4 regions of the Streptomyces sp. NPDC020845 genome follow, and region 1 is predicted to be linked to each of the others. Evidence: riboswitches for the same ligand, from Rfam matches in the RefSeq annotation. Region 1 holds a riboswitch; each other region holds the start of a gene.
What was found. Region 1 has a riboswitch for cobalamin ahead of cobN (cobaltochelatase subunit CobN). Riboswitches for the same ligand answer to the same signal wherever they lie in the genome.

Region 2: it holds a riboswitch for cobalamin, as region 1 does, so the genes downstream of both, ACH4U7_RS27120 (ribonucleoside-diphosphate reductase subunit alpha) here and cobN (cobaltochelatase subunit CobN) in region 1, are expected to answer to the same signal.
Region 3: it holds a riboswitch for cobalamin, as region 1 does, so the genes downstream of both, ACH4U7_RS04215 (cobalamin biosynthesis protein) here and cobN (cobaltochelatase subunit CobN) in region 1, are expected to answer to the same signal.
Region 4: it holds a riboswitch for cobalamin, as region 1 does, so the genes downstream of both, ACH4U7_RS17630 (ABC transporter substrate-binding protein) here and cobN (cobaltochelatase subunit CobN) in region 1, are expected to answer to the same signal.

The regions. Positions count from the first base shown of each region.
Region 1 covers NZ_JBIRSJ010000001.1:879,519-883,295, forward strand. Annotated here, with positions in the region: gene ACH4U7_RS03035 (nitrite reductase) at 1-1,626, opposite strand, end outside; cobalamin riboswitch at 1,931-2,094, shown strand; gene cobN (cobaltochelatase subunit CobN) at 2,128-3,777, shown strand, end outside.
Region 2 covers NZ_JBIRSJ010000010.1:230,564-234,340, reverse strand. Annotated here, with positions in the region: gene ACH4U7_RS27120 (ribonucleoside-diphosphate reductase subunit alpha) at 1-1,422, opposite strand, end outside; cobalamin riboswitch at 1,547-1,677, opposite strand; gene ACH4U7_RS27115 (FGGY family carbohydrate kinase) at 1,985-3,463, opposite strand; gene ACH4U7_RS27110 (2-hydroxyacid dehydrogenase) at 3,585-3,777, opposite strand, start outside.
Region 3 covers NZ_JBIRSJ010000002.1:57,009-60,785, forward strand. Annotated here, with positions in the region: gene ACH4U7_RS04205 (anion permease) at 1-800, shown strand, start outside; gene ACH4U7_RS04210 (hypothetical protein) at 813-1,079, shown strand; cobalamin riboswitch at 1,247-1,383, shown strand; partial or broken gene ACH4U7_RS04215 (cobalamin biosynthesis protein) at 1,557-2,600, shown strand; gene ACH4U7_RS04220 (cobyric acid synthase) at 2,966-3,777, shown strand, end outside.
Region 4 covers NZ_JBIRSJ010000006.1:424,989-428,765, reverse strand. Annotated here, with positions in the region: gene ACH4U7_RS17640 (CbtA family protein) at 1-660, shown strand, start outside; gene ACH4U7_RS17635 (histidine phosphatase family protein) at 699-1,277, opposite strand; cobalamin riboswitch at 1,373-1,587, shown strand; gene ACH4U7_RS17630 (ABC transporter substrate-binding protein) at 1,641-2,699, shown strand; gene ACH4U7_RS17625 (FecCD family ABC transporter permease) at 2,696-3,709, shown strand.

The sequences.
Region 1 (3,777 bases):
CACGGGCAGTCGGCTTCGCGGCGGGCCCGGTCGGCCGTCGCCGGACGCCTCGCCCGCCACCGCGCGCGCCGCCTCGGCACGCACATCGGCCAGGGACTTGGCGCAGCCGGGCCGTCCCGTGCACGCGCCGACCCCGAACCAGGGGGAGCGCGGCGCGGTCACCAGCCCGGCGTCGGCGAGTTCCCGCAGCGCGGCCTCGGCACCGCCCGGGGAGAAGCCGGGCAGCACCACGCCGCGCCAGGGTGTCACACGCAACTCGCCCGAGCCGCTCCGGGCGGCGAGCTCGGCGAGCAGCCGCCACCGCGCGGCGGTGAGCCGCCCCAGCGGGACGGCGACCGACACCGCGCACCGCCCGTCCGGCCCGGCGACGAGCCCGACGAGTGGTGTGCTCGGCGCGGTGGTTGGGGAGTGAGGGCTGAGGGGTATGGCCTGGATTCCTGCATCGGCGAGTCGCCCGGCCAATTGGTCGGCCGTCACGGCGTGTCGCGCCGGCAGCTCGCTCACACGCCACGCGCGTGTGCCACTCGCGCGCACGGCGTCGAGAAACGCCACCGCGGCCAGCGCCGCCGCGCGCGGCGCGTCCGCGGCGCGTACCCGGAGCTCGGCGCCCGGAGTGTCGGCACCCTCCGGCCGGCTGCCCCGGCGCGCCGGGACGGCTGCCGTGCCGGGGACGCCCGCCGCGCCGCGAGTGCCCGCCGTGCGGGGCGCGCTCGCCGTGCGGGGGGCGCTCGGCGGGCCAGGGGTGCCCGCCACGCCGGGTGTGCCTGGCGTGTCTGGGGTGCTTGCGGCGTCAGGAGCACCCCCTGCGCCCTGGGGGCTCGCACTGTCAGGCGCCCCCGCCGCACCAGGGGCGCCCGCGGCGCTGCGAGTGCCTGCCGTGCGGGGTGCGCCCGCCGCACCAGGCGCACCCATCGTGCCAGGCGCACCCACCGTGCCAGTCGTCCCCGGCAGGGCAGGTGCGCCCGCCGCGCCACGGGTGTCCGCCACGCACGCCCCGGCGGGCTCCGGGCGCGTGTCCGATCGCGCGCCCGGACGGGCCGGTTCGTGCCCCCCGGCGGAGCCGAGCCGCAGCACCGCCTCGCCGTCCGGCGCTGCGATCAATGTCACATCCGCGCCCAGCGCCGCCACATCGCCGCGCCCGTCGTCGAGCGCGAACAGGAACCGGCCCGACAGCCCCGCCAGTTCGGCCAATCCGGAACCCGCGGGCGCGTTGTCGCACAGCAGGGCGTCCAGCTCTCTCGCCCACGCCGAGACATCCGCGTGCCCCGCCCCGTCCAGCCCGGACAGCGGGGACGCCACGATGTTGCGCACCCGGTCGTGGCGGTCCGACGGGAGCAGCCCTGCCGTCCGCAGCCGGGCCGCGAGTCCGGCTCCGCACCCCGCGTCGAGGCCGCGCAGCTGCAGATTGCCCCGGGAGGTGAGATCCAGCCGGCCGTCGCCCAACTCCTCGGCCGCGAGCGCCAGCACGAGCGCCTGACGCACCGTCAGGAGCCCGGCGGGCAGCCGCACCCGGGCCAGTGCGCCGTCGTCCGCCGAGTGCAGGCGCAGCGCGCCGGGGCAGGCGTCGTCGCGACCGCGCGCGGGGGTTTCGTCCCCTGGTGGGGCGGTTGTCGGGGGGAGGGGCATGGCGGCGAGCATACCGACGATTGCGTTCGGCTCACCGCCCCGCGGCAGGTCAGAAGCGCTCGGACCGTCCAACAGCAGGGCCCGCGGCGTCGCGTGCCGATGGCTCTCTCCCCCAGCTACCGCTGGCAGGCGCCCCCAGCCGCACCGCGCTCGTCGCACGCAGGGGGTACCTCCCAGCGGTAGCTGGGGGAGCCGCCGCGCTCTCCTCACGCGGCACACCCGGACTCGGCCCTCGACCCTCCCCGCAGGCCCTGCGGGCCTGGGAGGTACCCCTCCTTCCCCCGCGTTCCCTACTGCCGGACGGTTTTACTATGCTCACGGCGGGTCGGTCCCGGCCCGCCACAACAAAAGACGGCAAAAAGGGTAGGAAGCCGGTGGAAATCCGGCGCGGTCCCGCCACTGTGAGCGCGGCAGCCGGTATTGCGACGGCCGCGCGAGCCAGGAACTCCCGCCGTCTTCAACCCGCCCGGGGCGCGGACCCCGAGGAAGGCCTGCCGTCGCATGATCCTGCTGCTGTCGACGTCCGACACCGACCTGCTCAGTGCCCGCGCGGCACAGACTCCGGTGCCCTATCGGCTCGCCAACCCGGCCCGGCTCCCCCTGGACGAGCTGCCCGCGCTCCTCGACGGCGTCGAACTCGTCGTCGTACGGCTGCTCGGCGGGGTGCGCGCCTGGCAGGAAGGGCTCGACGCGCTGCTCGCCGGGGACCGCCCGGTCGTGGTCCTGACCGGCGAACAGGCCCCGGACGCCCAGCTCATGGAGGCGTCCACGGTCCCGGTCGGGATCGCCGCCGAGGCCCACGCCTATCTCGCGCACGGCGGGCCCGGCAACCTCGGCCAGCTGGCCCGCTTCCTGTCCGACACCGTCCTGCTGACAGGCCACGGCTTCGAGCCGCCCGCACCCGCGCCCTCGTGGGGCCCGCTGGAGCGCACCGCGCGCGAGGACGTCACCGGCCCGCGGATCGCCGTGCTCTACTACCGCGCCCACCACATGAGCGGCAACACCGCCTTCGTCGAGGCGCTGTGCCAGGCCGTCGAGGACACCGGGGGCCGCGCGCTGCCGCTGTACGTCGCCTCGCTGCGCGCACCCGAGCCCGAGTTGCTGGAAGCCCTCGCCGAGGCTGACGCGGTGGTGACCACCGTGCTCGCCGCGGGCGGTACCCGGCCCGCCGAGGCATCGGCCGGCGGCGATGACGAGGCGTGGGACGCGGGCGCGCTGGCCGGGCTGGACGTCCCGGTGCTCCAGGCGCTGTGCCTGACCGGCCCGCGCGCCGCGTGGGAGGCGAATGACGAGGGTCTTTCGCCTCTGGACGCGGCGACCCAGGTCGCCGTCCCGGAGTTCGACGGACGGCTGATCACGGTGCCGTTCTCCTTCAAGGAGACCGACGAGGACGGCCTGCCCGTCTATGTCGCCGACCCCGAGCGCGCCGCGCGTGTCGCGGGAATCGCCGTACGACACGCCCGGCTGCGCCACATACCGGCGGCCGACAAGCGCCTCGCGCTCGTGCTGTCCGCCTACCCCACCAAGCACTCCCGCATCGGCAACGCCGTCGGCCTGGACACGCCCGCCAGCGCCGTCGCCCTGCTGCGCCGGCTGCGCGCGGACGGCTTCGACCTCGGCCCGGTGGAGGGACCCGAGGCGTTGCCCGGTCTCGCCTCCGGCGACGGTGACGAGCTGATCCGGGCCCTCATCGAGGCGGGCGGCCACGACCAGGACTGGCTCACCGAGGAGCAGCTGGCCCGCAATCCGGTCCGGATCCCCGCCGCCGACTACCGCCGCTGGTACGCCCGGCTGCCGCAGGAGCTGCGCGAGGCGGTGGAGGGGCACTGGGGGCCACCGCCGGGCGAGATGTTCGTCGACACCAGCCGCGACCCCGAGGGCGAGATCGTGCTGGCCGCGCTGCGCCGGGGCAATCTGCTGGTCGTCATCCAGCCACCGCGCGGCTTCGGCGAGAACCCGATCGCCATCTACCACGACCCCGATCTGCCGCCCTCCCATCACTATCTGGCCGCCTACCGCTGGATCGCGACCCCCCAGGCCGACGGCGGCTTCGGCGCCGACGCCATGGTGCACCTGGGCAAGCACGGCAATCTGGAGTGGCTGCCCGGCAAGAACGCGGGCCTGTCCGCGGCCTGTGGCCCCGACGCCGCG
Region 2 (3,777 bases), on a different contig from region 1:
GTCCATCTGACCGTCCTCGCCCAGGTGCGCGGCCAGGTTGACCGACCCCAGGTTGCAGACGGCCGTCTCGCCGTCGTCCGTGACCTCCAGGATCTCGGTGCACAGGTTGGAGGAGTGCACGACCCGGCCGGGCTCGGCGGTCTGGTTGGCGGTGCGGTTGGCGGCGTCCTTGAAGGTCATCCAGCCGTTGCCGGTCTGCGCGAGGGTGCGCATCATCCGGGCGTACAGCTGGCGCGCCGGGACGGTCTTGACGGCAAGACCCTCCGCCTCGGCCTTCCGGTACGCGGCGTCGAACTCCTCGCCCCACAGGTCGACCAGCGCGGGCGCGTCGACCGGCGAGAACAGCGACCAGTCGGCGTCGGCCTCGACCCGGCGCATGAACTCGTCCGGGATCCAGTGCGCGATGTTGAGGTTGTGGGTGCGGCGGGCCTCTTCGCCCGTGTTGTCCCGCAGCTCCAGGAACTCCTCGATGTCCGCGTGCCAGGTCTCCAGGTACACACAGGCCGCGCCCTTGCGCCGGCCGCCCTGGTTGACGGCGGCGACGGAGGCGTCGAGCGTGCGCAGGAACGGCACGATGCCGTTGGAGTGCCCGTTGGTGCCGCGGATCAGCGAACCGCGGGCGCGGATGCGCGAGTACGACAGGCCGATGCCGCCCGCGTGCTTGGAGAGCCGCGCGACCTGGTGGTAGCGGTTGTAGATCGAGTCCAGTTCGTCCAGCGGCGAGTCCAGCAGATAGCAGGACGACATCTGCGGGTGCCGGGTGCCGGAGTTGAACAGGGTGGGGGAGCTGGGCAGGTAGGACAGCGTGCTGGTGAGCCGGTAGAGCTCGGCGACGTCGTCGAGCGCCCGCTCCGAGTGGTCCTCGGCCAGCCCGCAGGCCACTCGCAGCAGGAAGTGCTGCGGGGTCTCGATCACCTGGCGGGTGATCGGGTGGCGGAGCAGATAGCGGCTGTGCAGCGTGCGCAGCCCGAAGTAGCCGAAGCGGTCGTCGGCGCCGTCGGCCAGCGCCTTGTCTACCAGGGCGTCCAGGCGGGCGGCGTGGGCGGTCACGAACTCGGCCGTGCCGTCCGCGATCAGGCCCTCGCGGTGCCCCACGGCCACCGAGGCGGAGAAGGAGACCGCGCCCTGCCCGGCCGCCTCCTCGGCGATGGCGAGGGTCAGCAGCCGCGCGGCGAGCTTCGAGTACTCCGGCTCCTCGGCGATCAGCCCGGCCGCCGCTTCGGTCGCGAGAGTGCGCAACTCCGCCTCGTCCGAACCGGGATGGCGGCCGCGCAGGGCGGCGGCCGCGACCTTGCCGGGGTCGGTGGCGGGCAGGTCGGCGGTGAGCTCCGTCAGGGTCCGCAGCAGGGCGGTCCCGGGCGCGTCGTCCGCTCCCTGAATAGCCGCTGCCTCTGAAACCGGATCGGCTGGCGCGATGGTCACTGAAGTGCTCTCCCTCGCTCGGCTAGGGGCCTTGCGGGGCGGTGAGCGATGGGCGCGTACGGGCATGCCGAAACAGCGGACGGCATACCGCGCAGCGTCCACCGGCCCAACCCGCGAGGCCCGGACGTATGAGACGGCTGTCGGCAGGTCCTCGGACTTGCGGGTACGCAAAAGCGTACGCGTACACCGTTGCGGGACAGTTCCGGATTCCCACCGGATTCCCCTGCGGCGACAGCGAGCATGAGCATACATCTTGTGGTGGCGAGCGCACGCGCCCCCACATGTTGTGTCGCGAGGTGGAGTGTTTCGTACGAATGTGCTATTCAGTGCCGGACTTGGCGCGGTCTTGACGCGCACTTGGCACGAGCCGGACACGGGCCCGAGGCAGGCCTTGCGCGGGCCTGAGACCGGCCTGACGCGGGCCCTGAGGCGGGCCCGACACGGGCCCTGGGGCGGTCCTGGCGAGGGTCCGGCGCGGGCGGCCGGGCGCGAGCCTGACACGGCCCGGCAAGGGCTCGTCATCGGGTCCGGCGCGGCGCCGGGTCGAACTCCGGGTCGAACTCTAAGCGGGCGTCGTTGCCCGCCACTCCGCGAGGGTACGGGCCAGCCTGGCCCGGTAGTCCGCGTAGCCGCGCTCGTATGCCTCGGCGCGGTCCGCGTCCGGTACGACAGTACGCGAATCGGCTCGCCATTGTGACGCGTCCACCGGGTCGCCGAGCGCCCGCCAGGCGACCGCGACCGCGCCGCGCGCGCCCACCTCGGGCTCGTCGGGGATGCGCACCGGCCGGCCGAGGACGTCCGCGAACAGCTGGGTCCAGGCGGCGGATCGGGTGCCGCCTCCGCACGCCGCCAGGCTCGCCGTCAGCCCCGCGGCCTCCAGGCAGTGCCGGGCCGCGTACGCCACGGCCTCGCAGACGGCCCGTACGGCGTCCGCGCGTGTCGTGGCGAGGGTCAGCCCGTCCAACCGGCCCCGCGCGGCGGGCTCCACGAACGGGGCCCGCTCGCCCGCGTCGGACAGGAAGGGCAGCGCGGTCACCCCGCGCGCCCCTGGCGGGCTCGCGGCGAGCAGCGCGTCCAGGTCGGCGGTGGTGGCCCCGGCGAACTCCAGGACCCACTCCAGGGCCGCCGTGCCCACCATGGCGGGCATACCGCGCAGCCAGCGGTCCCGGTCGGGTACGCACAGCCACATGCCCGCCGGGTCGGCGGCCGGGTCGATCCGCGCGCTGTCGGTGAGGACTTGGCTGGCCAGCGTGGTGCCGACGATCAGCAGGCCGTCGCCCACCTCCTCGACCCCGCTGCCGATCGCGCAGGCCGGAAGGTCGTACGGGCCCGCCGTGACGGGCAGTCCGGCCGGCAGCCCGAGCAGCTTCGCGCCCGCCTCGTCCAGCCGCCGTACGGTGCCGGGCGCGGCGGGTGGCGGCAACAGCCGGGCGTATTCGGCGATTCCACACGCTTCCAGGGCTTTGGGGACATACTCGCGCGTGGTCACGTCCAGGAAGGGCATGGACGCGTCCGAGGCGTCCACGCCGATGACGCCGGTGAGCCGCTGCGCCACCGCGTCCACGCAGTAGCCCGCGACCTCCGCGCGCGCCAGCGCCTCCGGCTCGTGGTCGGCCAGCCAGCGCAGCAGCGGCGCGTGGCAGCCGGGGAACACCCCGGAGCCGGTGAGCCGGTAGAGCTCGCGGATGGTGCCGTCCTCGCCCCACCGGGTCACGGTGTCGTTCGCCCGGCCGTCCATCCACGAGATCGGCGGGCGCACCGCCCGGCCCGCCGCGTCGCGCAGCCACAGCCCGTCGCCCTGCCCGGTGAGCGCGAGCGCGACCGGAGCCGCCAGGCCGTTGGCGGCCAGGGCGGCGGTCACCTCGCGGACCACCTCGGCGACCGTGCGCAGCACGTCCTCCAGGTCCTGCTCGACCCGCCCGCCGGGCAGGCGGTCGAGCCGGCTGGGGCGGCTCGCGGCGGCCAGGGACCGGCCGTCGCGGCCGAAGGCGACGGCCTTGGTGACGGAGGTGCCGACGTCGACTCCGAGGACGATGCTCATGCGTACGGCCCTCCTTGGGGGCATCGGCTGCGGGACGGGACTGCGGGGCGGGGGTTGGTTCGCGGGGCGGGGGCTGTGCTGGTGGGCGCCGGTGTGCGGAGTGGCTGGGCTGATGATGGCGCTAGTTCGCGGGGTGGGCGAGCTTTTCGCCGCGCGCGTAGCGGCCGACCTCGGCGGCGGTGATGGCGGCAGCGCGGTGGGCGGTCTGCCGGGTGGCACCGGCGAGGTGCGGGGTGGTGACGACATTGGGCGCGGAGTGCAGCGGCCAGTCGGCGGGCGGGGGTTCGAGGTCGTACACGTCGAGGGCGAGGGCC
Region 3 (3,777 bases), on a different contig from region 1:
CCGCCCTGGTCGCGACCCGGCTCACCTACCGGCTGGCCCGCGGCCGCGACCCCCAGGACACCTCGAAGGGCTACCGCGCCGGGCAGATCGCCTCGGCCGCGCTGGTCTCCCTCGCCCACGGCACCAACGACGCCCAGAAGACCATGGGGGTCATCACCCTCGCGCTGATCACCGGCGGTGTGATCGCGCCCGACTCCGACCCGCCGATGTGGGTCATCGTCTCCGCGGGCCTGGCCATCGCCCTCGGTACGTACCTGGGCGGCTGGCGCATCATCCGCACCATGGGCAAGGGCATCACCGACATCCAGCCGCCGCAGGGCTTCGCCGCCCAGACCGGCGCCGCGACCGTCATCCTCGCCTCGTCGCACATCGGCTTCGCGCTCTCCACCACCCAGGTCTGCTCCGGCTCCGTGATGGGCGCGGGGGTCGGCCGCAAGGGCGCTGTGGTGCGGTGGTCCACCGCGGGCCGCATGGTCCTCGCCTGGGTGCTCACCCTGCCCGCCGCGGGCCTCGTCGCGGGCGGCGCCGCGCTGCTGGCGGACCAGGGCGACTGGGGCGTCACGGCGGTCGCCGTGCTCGCGGTCGCCGCCTGCGCCGGGATCTGGGCGGCCTCGCGCCGCAAGCCCGTCGACCACACCAACGTCAACGACATCGACGAGGCTGCGGCGCTGCCGGCCGAGCCGGTGGGTGTCGTCACGGCGGCCCTCCAGTCCGTGGCTCCGCCGCCCGTCTCTGCCGCTTCCATCTCCTCCTCCGCCACCCCGGCAGGCGCCTCCGCGGCCACCGGCAGCACCAGCTAAGGAAGTAACGCGATGAGCATCGACTGGGCGGCCCTCGGCCAGGTCTTCGGCATCAGCCTCGCGGTGACCGTCGGCTTCGTGGGCGTCTTCACCCTCGGCATCCTCGGCACCTCCCGTAAGCCGCAGCAGGCGGAGGCGGGCACCGACACGGCCGCCACCGCGTCCGCCGCTCCGGCCCCGGCCGGCGGCGCCTTCGGCCCCGCGCGCGCCGGCGCGTACCTCTGCTTCGCGCTGTGCGCGGCGGCCGTGGCGTACGGCATCAACCTGATCGTGGCCTGACTCCGTTCGACCCACTCACGGTCGCCGGGCTGGAACGCGCCGACCAGCGCGTTCCAGCCCGGCGGCCGTGGCATGTGCTCCTCGGCACACTCACACAGGGTGGGGCATTCGCGAGTTGACGGCCATTCGCGGCCCATGGTGGACTTCCGGAGCCAAACGGCGGCAGGAGAGGAAGCCGGTGAGAATCCGGCGCGGTCCCGCCACTGTCACCGGGGAGCGCTCTCCCATCGCCCGTACGAGTCACGGCCGTCCACACGGCGGCTGGAAGACCGGGAGAAGCGCGGATCCGGGAGCCAGGAGACTCTCACCGCCGGTCACGTCGAACCAGGGCGCGGACCCTGAGTGAGGACATACCGCCATGCCCGGCACCGCCATGCCGCCGACCCGCCCGCGGCCCCTCCGCCACGTCCCGGCGTCCCCGCCACTCCTGATGTTCCTGACGTTCGCCATGTTCCGAGGCAAGACGGCGGACTGACGATGCGTGCCGATCACGCCTCGTACGCGTGCGGCGCCGCCCTCGGCTTTCTCGGCGACCTCGCCATGGGCGATCCGCGCCGCGGCCATCCTGTGGCCGCGTTCGGGCGCGCCGCCCTGGCCGTCGAGCGGCTGCTGTGGCGCGACCACCGCGGATCCGGGGCTCTCTACACCGCGCTGTGCGCGGGCGGCGCGGCCGCGGGCGCCGTGCTGTCGGTGCGCGCCGTACGGGCCTTGGGACACCCCGCGTCGGGAGGCTCCGCTCTGGGCAGCGCTGTCCTGAAACCCTCGGGACGTCCCGTCTTGGGGCGCCCCGCCGCGGAAACCTCCGCTCTGGGGCGCCGCTCCCCCGCCGCGCAGACCGTACTGACCGCCGCCGTCACGTGGGCGGTGCTCGGCGGCACGACGCTGGGCCGGGAGGCACGGGCTATCGGCGGCGCACTGACCGCCGGTGACCTGGACGCCGCCCGGCGGCGGCTGCCGCACCTGTGCGGGCGCGATCCGCAGGCGCTGGACGAGTCGCAGATCGCACGCGCGGTTGTCGAGTCGGTCGCCGAGAACACCTCGGACGCCGTTGTGGGCGCGCTGGTGTGGGGGGCAGTCGGCGGGGTGCCGGGCCTGGTCGGCTTCCGGGCCGTCAACACCCTGGACGCGATGGTGGGCCACAAGTCCCCGCGCTACCGGCGGTTCGGTTGGGCCTCGGCCCGGCTGGACGACCTCGCCGGCTGGCCCGGCGCACGGCTCACCGCGGCGCTGGCCGCCCTGGCCGGGCCCGATCCGCGCGGCGCGTGGCGCGCCTGGCGGCGCGACGGCCACCGCCATCCGAGCCCCAACGCGGGCCCCGTGGAGGCCGCGTTCGCGGGCGCGCTCGGCGTACGGCTGGGCGGCACGCTCACATACGGCGGCCGCGTTGAGCACCGGCCGGTGCTCAACCCCGGCGGGCGGCCGGTCGAGGCGGCCGACATCGAGCGCGCGGTACGGCTTTCGCGGCGCGTCGGCGCCCTGGCGCTCGGCGTGTCCGCCGCGGCCCGGCTGGCCGTGGGGGCTCGGCTGGTTGTGGGGGCTCGGCTGGTTGTGGGGGCTCGGCTGGCTGCGGGAGCCCGGCCGACGGCAGGCGTGGCGCCGAGGTCGGCCGGTACGGCCGCGCGGCCCGGTGCCGCGCCCGTACCCGCCGCGCGGGCCCCACATGGCGCGCTCGCCCGCTGGGCACGGTCCATGCCCCTCCCTCCCGCTCAGTCCCGGCGCGCTCCAACGCGCGGGCTTCCTTCGTCACCGCTCGCTCCTCCGTCGCTGCGCGGCTCCTCGGTCCAGCACGCACAGCGCGCCAAGACACGCTCATACGAGGCACCCGGCGCGGGCCGGTCCGGCGATCCGGCGACGGTGCGGCCGACGGCCGCGGGGAGGGACTGAGGATGAGCGGGATACAGGGCGGGGGTGCGCCGGGCGGCGGGCTGCTCGTCGCGGGTACGACCTCGGACGCGGGCAAGAGCGTCGTCACGGCCGGAATCTGCCGCTGGCTCAGCCGTAAGGGCGTCAGCGTCGCGCCCTTCAAGGCGCAGAACATGTCGCTCAACTCCTTCGTGACCCGCGACGGGGCGGAGATCGGCCGCGCCCAGGCCATGCAGGCCGCCGCCGCGCGCGTCGAGCCGAGCGCGCTGATGAACCCCGTCCTGCTCAAGCCCGGCAGCGACCGCAGCAGCCAAGTGGTGCTGCTGGGCAAGCCGGTGGGCGAGTTGAGCGCGCGTGGCTACCATGCGGGGCGGCAGGAGGCGCTGCTGGGGACCGTCACCGAATGCCTGGCCGAGCTTCGGCGTACGCACGACGCGGTGATCTGCGAGGGCGCGGGCAGCCCCGCCGAGATCAATCTGCGCCGCACCGACATCGTCAACCTGGGGCTCGCCCGGGCCGCCCGGCTGCCGGTCGTCGTGGTCGGGGACATCGACCGCGGCGGCGTCTTCGCGTCGTTCTTCGGCACGACCGCGCTGCTCTCCGAGGCCGACCAGCGGCTGGTCGCGGGCTATCTGGTGAACAAGTTCCGCGGCGATGTGACCCTGCTGGAGCCGGGCCTTCAGATGCTGTACGGCCTGACGGGCCGCCCGACCATGGGCGTGCTGCCGTACGCGCACGGGCTCGGCATCGACGAGGAGGACGGGCTGCGGGTGTCGCTGCGCGGGGCGGTGCGCGAAAGCGTCGTCGCGCCGCCGCACGGCGCGGACATCCTGCG
Region 4 (3,777 bases), on a different contig from region 1:
GTCGACAAGGCGATCGGCTTCGAGGAGTCCCACGCCCCGGCGCATGAGCACGAGGTCGAACTCGTCTCCCGCAGCCTGCAGTCCACCGCCGGCCTGGCCACCGGTGTTCTGATCTACGGGGTCGCCTTCGGCGGCATCGCCGCCCTCGCCTACTGCTTCGCCCTGGGCCGCATCGGCCGCTTCACCCCGCGGGCCACCGCGCTGCTGCTGTCCGGCTGCGCCCTGCTCGCGGTCTACGTCGTGCCGTTCCTGAAGTACCCGGCCAATCCGCCCGCCGTCGGTGACCCCGACACCATCTCCCAGCGGACCAATCTGTATCTGCTGATGATGGTGGGCAGCGTGCTCCTCGCGATCGCCGCGACCATCCTCGGCAAGCGGCTCGCCCCGAAACTGGGCACTTGGTACGCCACCGTAGCCGCGGTGGCCGCCTTCGCCCTGCTGATCGGCCTGGCGTTTGCGTTTCTGCCGGCCGTCAACGAGGTGCCCGCCGATTTCCCGGCCACCGTGCTGTGGCGGTTCCGGCTCTCCGCGCTGGCCGTCCAGGTCACCCTGTGGGGAGGCTTCGGGCTGGTCTTCGGCGAGTTGGCCGAGCGCCTGCTGAGTCCCAAGCCCGCCACCAGGGCCCCGGCATCGCCGGTGGCCGCCCCCAGCCGACCGTGATCCGACCGTCGCCCTGACCTCACCGGTCGGGGCCCTCTTCAGGGGCGGTCGAGTGGCCGCCCCAGCCCGAGGTTCCAGCGTCCGGCCCGTCCGCTGATCCCGGTCACGGTCAGCGGCGGCACGTCGGCACGCCAGAAGGCCGCCGCGGGCGCGCCCAGCACATGCACCACCGCGGCCCGCACCACGTCCGGCTCCACCACGGCGAGCGTATGGCCGTCCGTCAGCGACGCCGCGTCGAGCCACCGTCCGATCCGCAGGCACAGGTCCCGTACCGACTCCCCGCCGTGGGGCGCGGCCGCCGGGTCGGCCAGCCACCGGGCCACCGCCTCCGGTTCGGCGGCACCGACCTCGTCGAGGGCGAGGCCCCGCCAGCGGCCCGCGTCCAGACCGGCCAGCTCCGTACGGGGCTCGGCCACGCCGAGTCCCAGCGCGGCGGCGGTCTCCCGGCAGCGCAGGCTGGGGGAGGTGACGGCGCGGGCGGCCGAGGGCAGCGCCCCGGCCACGGCGCGGGCCCGCGCCGCGCCGCCGTCCTCAAGAGGGGTCGTGCCGTCGTCGAACCGGGCCTGGCGCAGCGATGGACTCATCGCGGCTGAGATGAAGGTGACGCGGCTGGTCACGCGCTCGCTCCTCCTACCTGTGCCATGGGCGGTACGGCACATACGTAACCACCGGTGGGCCCGCACCTGCCACACATCCGACCGCAGGCCGGGCTTGATAGCCTCTGGGGGCCAGTCGAGCCACATCCGAGGCCAGGGAATCCGGTGCGAATCCGGAACTGACGCGCAGCGGTGAGGGGGACGGGCGGGGCACAGCATGCCACTGGGAGGGGAACGGGCCGGCCGAAGGGCGGGCGCGGGACCGTGCCGGGAAGGCGCCTCGTCCGGGCGAACCCGAGTCCGAAGACCTGCTGGCACCTCCGCGCCCCGGCGGGGAGGCCGTCCGTAGGCCAGGCTCCGCGTACGAGCCCCGACCACCGAGGCATGCCCGTGCTGCTCCGTACCGCTCTCCGTCCCGCGGCTCTGCTGCTCGCTCCCGCCCTTCTGCTCACCGCGTGCGGTGGCTCGGGAGGCGGTGCCGAGGGCGCCGGGAAGTCCGCCGGCTCGACCGGTTCGGGCTATCCGCGCACCATCGACAACTGCGGCCGCAAGGTCACCCTGAAGTCGGCCCCCGAGCGGGCCGTCTCCCTCAACCAGGGCACCACGGAGATCCTGCTCTCCCTCGGCCTCGCCGACCGTATGGCCGGTACGGCGACCTGGACGGACCCGGTGCTGAAGGGCCTGGAGAAGGCCAACGCGTCCGTGCCGCGGCTGGCGGACAACGCGCCCTCGTTCGAGAAGGTGCTGGACGCCGACCCCGACTTCGTCACCGCCTCGTTCGTCTCCACCCTCGGCAAGGGCGGCGTGGCCACCCGTGAGCAGTTCGAGAAGCTGGGCGTGCCCACGTATGTCTCGCCCTCCGACTGCTCGGCGGGCAAGGACAACGACAGCGGCGGCGACGGATCGCGCTCCACCCCGCTCACCCTCGACAGCGTCTACGGCGAGATAGCCGACCTGGCCCGGGCGTTCGGGGTGGCGGAGCGGGGGAAGAAGCTCATCGCGGAGCTGAAGGGGCGGGTGAGCAAGGCCACCGCCGGGCTCGACGCCTCCGATGTCTCCCTCATGTACTGGTTCGCCAACTCCCAGTCGCCCTACCTGGCCGGCTGCTGCGGGGCGCCGGGCGCGATCACCCGGGCGGTCGGCGCGGAGAACGCCTTCGCCGACACCCACGACGAGTGGCCCCAGATCAACTGGGAAACCGTCGCCGACCGCGACCCCGACGTCATCGTCCTCGGCGATCTGACCCGTAAGCAGCAGACCGCGGAGACCGCCCAGGCCAAGATCCGTTTCCTGGAGAGCAACCCCGCCACCCGCAACCTGACGGCCGTGAAGAAGAAGCGGTACGTGCTGCTGAGCGGGCAGTCGATGAACCCGTCCATCCGCACGGTCGAAGGGATCGAGAAGGTCGCCGCGGGGCTGCGCGACTTCGGGCTCGCCGAATGAGCGCCCGTACGCTGCTGCTGACCGGCGGCGGGGTGGCCGCGCTGCTGATGTCGGTCGCCGTCGCGGTGACGATCGGACCCGCCGACATCTCCACGGGCGATGTGTGGGCCTCCGTCGCCGCACACCTCGGCGTGGGCGAGAGCACGCTGACGCCGCTGCGCGACGGCATCGTGTGGAATCTGCGGATGCCGCGCACCCTGCTCGCCGCCGTATGCGGGGCCGGGCTTGCCGTATGCGGGGCGGTGATGCAGTCGTTGCTGCGCAATCCGCTGGCCGATCCGTTTGTGCTCGGGGTGTCCTCCGGCGCGTCCACGGGGGCCGTCGCGGTGGTCGTGCTCGGGGTGGGCGGGGGAGCCGTGTCGCTGTCCGCGGGCGCCTTCCTCGGCGCGCTGCTCTCCTTCGCGCTGGTGCTGCTGCTCAGCCACGCCCTGGGCGGCAGCACGGACCGGGTCGTGCTCTCCGGGGTGGCCGCCATGCAGCTGTTCTCCGCGCTGACCTCGTTCACCGTGCTGACCTCCGCCGACGCCGACACCACCCGGGCCGTGCTGTTCTGGCTGCTCGGCTCGCTCACCGGCGCCGGCTGGGGGCAGGTGCTGCTGTGCGCCCTCGTCCTGGCCGTGGTCCTCGCCGTCTGCCTCGGATACGCCCGCACTCTGGACGCGTTCGCCTTCGGCGACGAGGCCGCGGCCGGACTCGGCGTCCGCGTCGCCCGTACCCGTCTGGTGCTGCTCTCGGCGACCGCGCTGCTCACCGCCGCCCTGGTCAGCTGTGCCGGGGCGATCGGCTTCGTAGGCCTGGTCCTCCCGCACGCCACGCGCGCCCTCACCGGCGCCGGCCACGCCCGCCTGCTGCCCGTCACGGCGTTGACCGGAGCCGTCTTCCTGGTGTGGGTGGACACCCTCGCCCGCACCGCCCTCGATCCCCAGGAGGTCCCGGTGGGCGTGGTGACGTCCCTCATCGGCGTACCGGCGTTCGTGGCCGTGCTCTACCGCGGCCGGAGCAAGGCATGACGGCCCTGCCGGAGCGGGACATGACCGGCCGAGCGGAGCAAGACATGACCGGTCGACCGCAGCCAGGC